Regions from separate parts of the Kribbella sp. NPDC005582 genome, predicted to be linked through region 3. Evidence: riboswitches for the same ligand, from Rfam matches in the RefSeq annotation. Region 3 holds a riboswitch; each other region holds the start of a gene.

Region 1 (3,270 bases), on a different contig from region 3:
TTCTTCCTGCTCGTGCCCGAGTGGGGCCGGATCCCGATGGTGTTGCTGGCGACGGCCGCGACCGTGATCGCCTCGCAGGCCGTCATCACCGGCGCCTTCTCGGTCGCCCACCAGGCCGTCCGGCTCGGCTACCTGCCGCGGCTGCGGATCCAGTACACGTCCACCGAGACGGCCGGGCAGATCTACGTCCCCTGGGTGAACTGGGCGCTGATGATCGCCGTACTGACGCTGGTGTTCGCGTTCGAGACCTCGGCCGCCCTGGCCTTCGCCTTCGGGATGGCGGTCACCGGGACGATCGTCATCAACTCGCTGCTGTTCTTCTACATCGTGCGGAACCACTGGCAGAAGCCGTTGTGGATGGTCATCATCGGCGCGGCCTTCTTCCTCTCGGTCGAACTGCTGTTCCTCGGCGCGAACCTGACCAAGTTCGTCCACGGCGCCTGGCTGCCGCTGCTGATCGCGGTCAGCGTCTTCACGGTCCTGACCACCTGGCAGCAGGGCCGCCAACTCGTTACCGCCAAACGCGAGCGCGAAGAAGGCCCGCTGCGCGAGTTCATCGACACCCTGCACGAGCGCCCGATGACCCGCGTCGACGGTACGGCGGTCTTCCTCAATCGCGGCAACACCACCGTGCCGCTGGCGATGCGTGCCAACGTCGAGCACAACCACGTCCTGCACAAGAACGTGGTGATCCTCTCCATCGAGACCATCACCGTGCCGCACGCCCCGGACGAGGACCGCATCGTCGTCGACGACCTCGGCTACACCGACGACGGCATCATCCACGTCACCGCCCGCCTCGGCTACGTCGAGAGCGCCGACGTCCCCGCGATCCTCAACCAGGCCGCCGCCCAGAGCACCGAACTCACCGTCGACCCCGACGACACCTCCTACTTCCTCTCCGCCATCGAACTCAAGCTCGGAGACACCCCCGGCCTCCCCCGCTGGCGCAAACACCTCTTCCTCGCGACCACCGCCATCACCGCCGACGCCGCCGAGTACTTCCACCTCCCCCGCGAACAGGTCGTCATCGTGGGGTCGCAGATCACCGTCTGACCAGGGCGTTTGACTTCACCGCACTCCAGAGGGAGACTTCGAACAGGTGTTCGAATAGATCTTCGAGTGGAGTGGTGCGGTCATGCCCGAGGCGTTCGACTGGGAGATCCTGCATCGGCCGTCGGCGATGGCCATGGTGCGGGGGCAGCTGGGGTTCAGTTGGATGGTGCTGTCCGGGCGGTTGGCGCGACTGACGGACGAGGAGTACTTCTGGCAGCCGCAGGGCGAGGCGCTCACCGTCGTGCGGCGGCACTACTCGGGGCATTACCGGCCACTCGGATCCGGCGAGTGGGTGGCGCAGTGGCCGGACGAGCCTGATCATCGGGGGCCGCGGACGATCGCCTGGCTGATCGCGCACCTGACCGAGACCTTCTTCGAGCGGTGGGAGTGGACGTTCGGGCCACGGCAGCAGAGCCGGACCGACATCACCTTGCACGGGAACGCGCGGGACGCGGTGGCGTGGCTGACGCACTGGGTGGAGGCGTGGCAGGAGGGGATCGCGTCGTTGCCGGAGGAGCAGGTGACGACCGTGGGGCTGAGTCAGGCCACCGAACTGGACGCCGGCGAACCGTTCGGGCACGTCGTACTGCGGCTCAACCGGGAGCTGATCCATCACGGTTCGGAGATCATGACGCTCCAGGACCTGTATGGCGTCGCGGCCTGAAGACCACAACATGTGGATGCGCGGCGTGTCGGCACCACTAGATATGGGGTCTGACTTAGAGTCTTCCTGCTGGCGGTCAGGGGAATCCGGTGTGAGTCCGGAGCTGCCCCGCAACGGTGAGCGGAGCCATGGAGTCGTGGCCGCGAGTCCGGATACCTGTCGCCGGCGTGTGCACCGCCGGTGCACGCGGTCCGAGACCTCGAGGGTGGGTCGCAGGGCGAGACGACAGCTTTCCGGCCGGTGCTGTCCGTCCCGTCATGCATGCCCTCCTGTGGTCGCGGTCCTCCGTACGCGCAGGGAGAGAAGAGCTTCTGTGACCATCGCTTCAACATCTCGCTCGGCTGCCGACGAGGCAAGCCGAGCGGCCCAGCTGACCGTCGTCCGCCGCGACGGCAGCAATACCGTGTTCGACCCGACCAAGATCTCGGTCGCCGTCACGAAGGCCTTCCTGGCCGTCGAGGGCAACGACGCCGGAGCCACCCACCGGGTCCGCGACCTGGTGGCCGACCTGACCGGCCGGGTCGTCGAGGCGCTGACGAGCCGCGGCGACGCCCGTCGCAGCGTCCAGGTCGAGGACATCCAGGACCAGGTGGAGCTGGCGCTGATGCGTGCCGATGAGCACCAGGTGGCCCGGGCCTACGTCCTGTACCGCGAAGAGCGTTCCAAGGCCCGCACGCCCGCCGACGCGGCCGAGCTGGCCACTACCAAGCCAGTCGTGTCGGTCCGCCAGGCCGACGGCACCCGCGTACCGCTCGACATCGAGCGGCTGCGTGTGATCGTCGCCGAGGCTGCCGCCGGGCTGGACTCGGTCGACCCCGAGCAGATCCTCAACGAGACGATCGGCTCGTGCTACGACGGCATCGCCCAGCACGAGGTCGAGCTGGCCCTCGTGATGGCTGCCCGGTCCTACGTCGAGACCGAGCCGCAGTACAGCTATGCCGCCTCTCGCCTGCTGCTCGACCAGATCCGCCGCGAGGCGCTCGGCCGAGTGCACGGCGAGCCCCGGCAGGCCAGCCAGGCCGACATGACCACGGCGTACGCCGAATACTTCCCGCGCTACCTCGCGACCGGGATCGAGGCCGGCCTGCTCGACCCCGAGCTGGCCACCTTCGACCTCGACCGCCTCGCCGCGGCGATCCGCCCCGAGCGCGATCTCGACTTCGCCTTCCTCGGCCTGCAGACGCTCTACGACCGCTATCTCCTGCACATCGACAAGACCCGCTTCGAGCTGCCGCAGGCGTTCTTCCTGCGGGTCGCGATGGGGATGGCGCTGCGCGAGGACGACCGCGAAGCCCGAGCGATCCAGTTCTACGAACTGCTCAGCTCGTTCCGCTTCATGTCCTCGACACCAACCCTGTTCAACTCCGGTACGACGCGCCCCCAACTCTCGTCCTGCTTCCTCACCACCGTGGACGACGACCTGGCCGGCATCTTCACCGGAATCCGCAACAACGCCCTACTCGCCAAGTACTCCGGCGGCCTCGGCAACGACTGGACCCCCGTCCGCGGCATCGGCGCCAAGATCCGCGGCACCAACGGCGAGTCGCAAG
Region 2 (3,270 bases), on a different contig from region 3:
CAGGTGCGGCCGACCCGACTCACGTCCCACGCGTGCCCGATCACCCACCACTCGCCCGACCTCGGTGATCGCGCGCGACCGCCTACCAGCTACGCCTGCACCTGCGGCTTGCACGCTCAGCAGCCGCGCTTTGTACGGCTCCGAGCTGCCCGCAACGTCACCACTCGGCGCTTGCCCGGGAACCGACTGCTCGGTGCTCGCCGCGTCCGGTCCGTCGGAGGAGTCCGTCGGCTCGGGGTCGATGCCGCCGCCCGGTCCACCATCGTCCGGACCGCCGTCGGGATCGTCGTCCGGGTCCGGCGGAGGCGGCGTACTGTCTTGGATCGCTTGCTCGAGCTGGTCTTCGTCCATGCCGGGAGCATCGAACGGGTTGCGCCGGCGGCGGTGCGGGAGCGCGAGCTTGGCCGCCGCGCGGACGTCCTCGACCTCGACGACCGTCCGCCCGGACCACGCCGCGTGGGCGACCGCGGTCCGCGCGGTGACCAGGTCGGCGCGCATGCCGTCCACGTCGAACGACGCACAGATCTCGGCGATCTGCCGCAGCGCCGAGTCGGTCAGGATGACCTCGCTCAGCAGGTCACGTGCTTTCACGATCCGCTCGGCGAGCTCGCGCTGCGGGCCGTCGTACCGGGTGACGAAGGCGGCCGGGTCGGCCTCGTAGGACAGTCGCGCGCGCATCACCTCGACGCGTACGGCGGGGTCCCGGCTGGCGACCACGTCGACGGTCAGCCCGAACCGGTCGAGCAGCTGCGGGCGCAGTTCGCCCTCCTCCGGGTTCATGGTGCCGACCAGCACGAAGCGTGCCGGGTGCGTCACCGACACCCCGTCGCGCTCGACGGTCGCGCGGCCCATCGCGGCGGCGTCCAGCAGCACATCCACCAGGTGGTCGTGCAGCAGGTTGACCTCGTCGACGTACAGCAGGCCGCGGTGCGCGGCCGCCAGCAGTCCCGGCTCGTACGCCGTGACTCCCTCGGCCAGCGCCTTCTCCAGATGCAGCGATCCGAGCACACGGTCCTCGGTCGCGCCCACCGGCAGCTCCACCAGCCGTGCCGCCCGGCTCACCGTCTCCGGTGCATCGTGCGGTCCATCGGGGCAGTCCGCCGCAGGGGCCTCGGGGTCACAGGAGAAGCGGCACCCCGGTACGACGTCGACCGGGGGCAGGATCTCGGTCAGGGCGCGGACGGCGGTCGACTTCGCCGTACCCTTCTCGCCGCGGATCAGGACCCCGCCGATCGCGGGTGAGATCGTCGCGAGGATCAGCGCGAGCTGAAGGTCTTCCATGCCGACCACCGCGGTGAACGGAAAGCCGGTCGAGGGTGGCGCAGGCCGCATCAGCGGGGAATCCCTTCGTCAGCGGGTGTCCGCGCCCGCTTCGGCAGCTGGTACGCCGCAGGACCGCGGCGGACAGGGTGTGGATGTCCTGGCTTCCGGTTTCCCGGTCACAGTGGCGGGACCGCCCCGGAATCCCGGTTTCCCGGTCACCGGTGTTCCTCCACACCTGTCGGCCCGATCATGGCACACCCGGCCCGGCTGCTCAGCGACGAGGTCACACCCTCGTCTTTATAGGGTCGGCTCCATGATCAAGGCCTGTCTGAACGGTGACCGCACCCGCGCCGACAACCCCGGTGTCCCCATCACCCCGGCCGAACTCGCCGATGCCGCGGCGGCCGCCGTACAGGCTGGAGCGGACGCACTCCATCTGCACCCGCGCGGAGCCGACGAGCTGGAGAGTCTGCACTGGCCCGACATCCGCGCCGCCGTCGAAGCAGTCCAGGCAGCCTGCCCAGGCGTCCCGCTCGGCGTCTCGACCCGCGAGCCGATCGTCCCCGACCTCACCGAACGCCTCCGCCTGATCGCCGACTGGCAGCCCGGCCCCGACTTCGCCAGCGTCAACTTCCACGAACCCGGCGCCACCCAGGTCGCCGACCTCCTCCTCGCCCGCGGCATCGCCGTCGAGGCCGGCCTCTTCACCCCCGAAGCCGCCGCCACCTACCTCGCCTGGTCCGGCCCCACCCACCGCATCCTGATCGAAGCCATCCCCGGCATCTCCCCCGGCCCCGACGGCCCCACCGCCGCCCAAACCATCCTCGCCGCCCTCCCCACCACCGACATCCCCGTCCTGGTCCACGGCGAAGCCCACTGGACCTGGCCCACCCTCCACTGGGCCCGCACCCAAGGCCACCACCTCCGCCTAGGCCTCGAAGACACCCTCACCACCCCCCACGGCGACCCAGCCACCTCCACCGCCCACCTCTTCAGCTACCTCTGATCTTCCGAAGAACAGGACGTATAACCCCGCTACCTGGCCCCCGGAGCCTGACGCCGGCGCTCCATCGGCCACAGTGGGCGTATACGTCCTGTCGGTAGGAGACCTGTAACTCCGGCGGCGTCTGCTGACTTCCAGTCACCATCGCGGTGATCCCGCCTCGCTGTACTGCTCGACGTACAGATTCACCGGTACGACGACAGTCGTTTGGCCAGTGCGTTGGCGGCGTCCTCGTCGGGGAGTACGCCGATGCCGGTCAAGGGGCTGACGGTGACGTAGCCGGCTTGGAGCAGGGCCATGTCGCTGGCGGCGGGGAGGTCGGAGCGGGTCGGCTCCAGAGTGACCATCGGTTCGCCGGTCGGGGCCGTGGTACCGATCAGGCGCGAGTACTTGATCGGGGCCAGCGTCGCGTGGCGGACGCCCGCGAGTGCGTCGAGTGGGCGGTCCGGGACGTTCAAGGTCAGGACGGTCCCGGCCGGTTCGGAGGCGATCCAGTTCAGAGCCTCGGCGGCCATCGTGGCTGCCGTCTTCCAGTGCTCCGGGACCTCGCTGTCGATGCTGACCGCGATCGCCGACACACCCTGCGCGGCTGCGGTGAGCGCTGCGGCCACTGTGCCCGAGTGAAAGATCGGTACGCCGAGATTGGCGCCACGGTTGATCCCGGACAGCACCAGGTCCGGCGGCGGCCCGAAGGAACCGAGGGTCGCGAGCGTCACTGCGAGGGCCGGTGTCCCGGCGACCCCGCAGTACGCGATGCCGTGCTCGTCTTCGGTCACAGTGCGGATCGGGCGATCGACCATGCCGGCCCGGGCGGAGCCGACGCCGCTCTGGTCGTCCAGCGGGGCGACCACGAGTACGTCGTGCCCCAGCTCGGCGATCACCGGCGCAAGCGCGCGGATGCCGGGTGCCTGGTAGCCGTCGTCGTTGGTGATCAGGATCCGCGCCATGGTTTTACCCAATCAGCCGCGGTCCTCGATGTCACCCTCTGTCTCAAGGACTGCGTT
Region 3 (3,270 bases):
TTCGCGTTCGTCTTCCTCGCGTTCGCCGGTGCTGCCGATATGGTCTCCGGCCTGTTCCGGGGAGTGATCTGGAACCAGACGATCCCCGACGAAATGCGCGGCCGGCTGGCCGGAATCGAGATGCTTTCCTACATGCTCGGCCCGCTCGGTGGTCAGGCCCGGTCCGGTCTGGTCGCCGACCTGACCAGCGTCCGGACGTCGATCGTCAGCGGCGGCATCCTCTGCGTGGCCGGCGTCGCCGCCACCGGCGCCGCCCTGCGCGACTTCTGGCGGTACGACGCCCGCACCGACGAGCACGCCGTCCGCGAACGCGATCTCCGGGCCGCAGCCGAGGCCGACGAACCCTAACCCCCCGCCCCGCCCCACCCCGCCACCGAAGCCACCCTGCCCCGCCACCGAAGCCACCCTGCCCCGCCACCGAAGCCACCCTGCGAATGCGGGGAGTTGGCGGGCGAGTGTGAGAAGTGAGTTGCTGGTAAGGGTTTTCCGGCGACCATCTCCTCGCATTCGGTGGGTTTCCCGGTGTTTGGTGACTGAAGCCACCGTGCCGCGCGACTGAAGCCACCGTGCCGCGCGACTGAAGCCACCGTGCCGCGCGACTGAAGCCACCGTGCCGCGCGACTGAAGCCACCGTGCGGCGCGACTGAAGCCGGCGTGCGGCGCGACTGATGTCACCGTGCGGCGCGACTGAAGTCACCGTGCGAGCGGGGGGAGTTGGGGGCGAATGTGAGGAGTGGGGTGCTGGTAAGGGGTTTCCGGCGACACGGACCCCGCACTCGGGGGAGGCGGACGCGGCGTAGGCTTTGGCGCACTATGCGTATTCGTCCGGTAGTGCCGTTCGCTCTCGTTGCAGTGCTCGCATCTGGGTGCGGCGGTCCTGGGCAGGAGACCGCGCCGAGCGTGCCGCCGCTGGTCTCGATCAGTACGACGCCCACGGAGACGCCGTCTCCGTCGGAAACACCCAGCACGCCGCCGACCTCGAAGGTCGCCGACACGTTGTGCGTGCGGATGGATCAGCAGCTGGTGCAGACGACGCTGGGTGCTCCGATCGTGCAGATTCAGCCGAAGACGCCGCCGGCGGACTTCGGCGTACCGGCGACGTACGACGTGTGTCAGCTGGGGCTGAGCGCGAGTCCGAATGGGCCGGTGCTGCGGGTCGGAGTGTCGGTGCAGGCAGCCACCAAGGCGACGCTGGCCGCCGCGCAGAAGGCCCAGAAGTCTCAAATGGCGGTGGTTGGTGATGGTGGCTTCGGGGCTGACACGTTCGTCGTGTTCCTGCTGAAGGATCGGCTCTTCAAGGTCGCCGGACCCAAGGCCACACTCGCCAAGTACGTCGTACTGGCGCAGGAAGTGGCTCGACAGGCGGCGGGTCTGCCTGAGGCGGAGCCGTTGATCGCGCGGCCGGAGTGTGAGCGCGGTTCGTCGGCCGCCGCGAAGGTGATGGGGGCGCCCGCGTCGATCCGCCGGGATGGTCAGACCGAGCTCGGCGACCTGGTCTGCGGCTGGATCTCCGCGGACAGCGTGCTCTCCACCTCGGTACGCCGTACTCCGAAGGCGATCGCGCTGATGACGGCGATGCGGAAGACGCCGACCGCACAGGCGATCCCGCTCGGTGACGAGGGATATGTGGACACGGCGACCGGCCGGACCACGATCCGGATCGGCGACGACAAGCTGGTCGACCTGGTGCCGTTGCCGGCGCGGGCGATCAACCCGGACACGATGACGCAGTTCGCGCTCGCGATGCTCTCGCAGTACCGCTGAACCTGCGACTGAGTCGCCGATGTTACTGTGGCGGCGCCGTGGTGCTCGGGAAGCCGGTGTGATGCCGGCGCGGCCCTCGCCACTGTGATCGGGATGTCCGCCAGCCGTGTCCAACGCGGAAGTCACTGGCTATGCACTGCAAAGAGCAGGGTGCTGGGAAGACCAGGCCGGTGGACGCTGTACCCGTAAGCCAGGAGACCGGCCACGGCATGTGATCCGTCCACGAGGTGTTGGAGGAGCGGTCCCGTGCTGCGTAAGTCCCTTGTCCTTGTCGTGTTGCTGAGCCTGCTCGCCGGCTGCGGCACCGCCACCGCCGTCAATCCGCCCGGATCGACGACCACCGTGTGGAACTGCGGGATCGACGTCACCGTGAGCGGTCCGCCGAAGCGCGTCTTCGCGGCGTACCAGCCGGCGATCGAGATGGCACATGCGCTCGGGATCTCCGATCGCCTGGTCGGTACGGCGTACCTGGATGCCGAGGTGCTGCCGGAGTACGCGAGTGCTCAGGCCAAGGCGAAGTACTACAAGAACCTGCCCAGCCGCGAGGAGCTGCTGGCGGCGAACCCGGACTTCGTGCTGTCCGGCTTCAACGACGTATTCAGCGCCGGCGGTGGCAGCGACGAGAGCTTCGGGAGCCGCAAGAGCCTGGCCGAGCTCGGTGTCCAGACCTGGATCTTCAGCCCGCTCTGCCCGACCGCGGACGGCAAGGGTGACGAAGCGATCGACCCGGCGAGCGTCACGATGGACAACGTGTACGCCGATCTGCGCGGACTCGGCAAGCTGTTCGGGGTCGAGGCCCGCGCCGAGGACGTGATCGCGGACCAGGAGAAGCGGATCGCCGCGGTGTCGGCGAAGGTGAAGAACGCACCGAAGCCGACGGTCGCGATCCTGAGGCCTGGACTGGAAGGCGGCGGATTGACCGTCTCCGGTGGGCCGGACTTCGGGACGGTGCTGATCAAGCAGGCCGGCGGAATGAACGTCTTCGCCGATCTGACGGCCAAGCGGAACGTGAAGATCGGCGTCGAGGAGCTGATCAAACGCAACCCGGACTACATCCTGATCAGCGGGTGCTGCGATGCCGCGTTGACGCCGGCCTCTTCGCAGCCGGAGGTCGCGAAGATCCTGGCGAACCCGGCGTTGGCGAATCTCAAGGCGGTCCGCACCAAGCACGTCGTGCCGTGGCTGTTCGCGAATCACTCCGCCGGGGTGCGCGGTGCCTATGCGACCGAGGACATCGCCAAGACGATTCACGCCGACCTGTTCCAGTGAGGTGGCGTGCGGTCGGCCTGCTGCTCTGCATCGCCGTACTCGCGGTCTCGGTGCTGCTGTCGTTGAGTGTCGGGAACCAGCACTTCGGTGCGCATGACGTGTATCTGGCCTTGGCGGATTTCCGCGGGAGCGACAACGATCGGGTGATCCGGTATCTCCGGATGCCGCGGACGGGCGCTGGGTTGCTGGCCGGCGCGGCGCTCGGGTTGGCGGGTGCGTTGATGCAGGGCGTGACCC

The links. Region 3 has a riboswitch for cobalamin ahead of ABZS29_RS28280 (ABC transporter substrate-binding protein). Riboswitches for the same ligand answer to the same signal wherever they lie in the genome.
Region 1: another riboswitch for cobalamin. It lies ahead of ABZS29_RS32685 (ribonucleoside-diphosphate reductase subunit alpha); the one in region 3 lies ahead of ABZS29_RS28280 (ABC transporter substrate-binding protein).
Region 2: another riboswitch for cobalamin. It lies ahead of ABZS29_RS30340 (putative cobaltochelatase); the one in region 3 lies ahead of ABZS29_RS28280 (ABC transporter substrate-binding protein).

The regions. Positions count from the first base shown of each region.
Region 1 covers NZ_JBEXCU010000007.1:179,967-183,236, forward strand. The annotation lists gene ABZS29_RS32675 (potassium transporter Kup) at 1-1,056, shown strand, start outside; gene ABZS29_RS32680 (DinB family protein) at 1,139-1,720, shown strand; cobalamin riboswitch at 1,777-1,899, shown strand; gene ABZS29_RS32685 (ribonucleoside-diphosphate reductase subunit alpha) at 2,034-3,270, shown strand, end outside.
Region 2 covers NZ_JBEXCU010000006.1:220,046-223,315, reverse strand. The annotation lists gene ABZS29_RS30340 (putative cobaltochelatase) at 1-1,332, opposite strand, end outside; cobalamin riboswitch at 1,393-1,538, opposite strand; gene ABZS29_RS30335 (3-keto-5-aminohexanoate cleavage protein) at 1,577-2,269, shown strand; gene surE (5'/3'-nucleotidase SurE) at 2,452-3,213, opposite strand; gene cobN (cobaltochelatase subunit CobN) at 3,226-3,270, opposite strand, start outside.
Region 3 covers NZ_JBEXCU010000005.1:393,173-396,442, forward strand. The annotation lists gene ABZS29_RS28270 (MFS transporter) at 1-348, shown strand, start outside; gene ABZS29_RS28275 (hypothetical protein) at 814-1,764, shown strand; cobalamin riboswitch at 1,776-1,986, shown strand; gene ABZS29_RS28280 (ABC transporter substrate-binding protein) at 2,011-3,033, shown strand; gene ABZS29_RS28285 (iron chelate uptake ABC transporter family permease subunit) at 3,030-3,270, shown strand, end outside.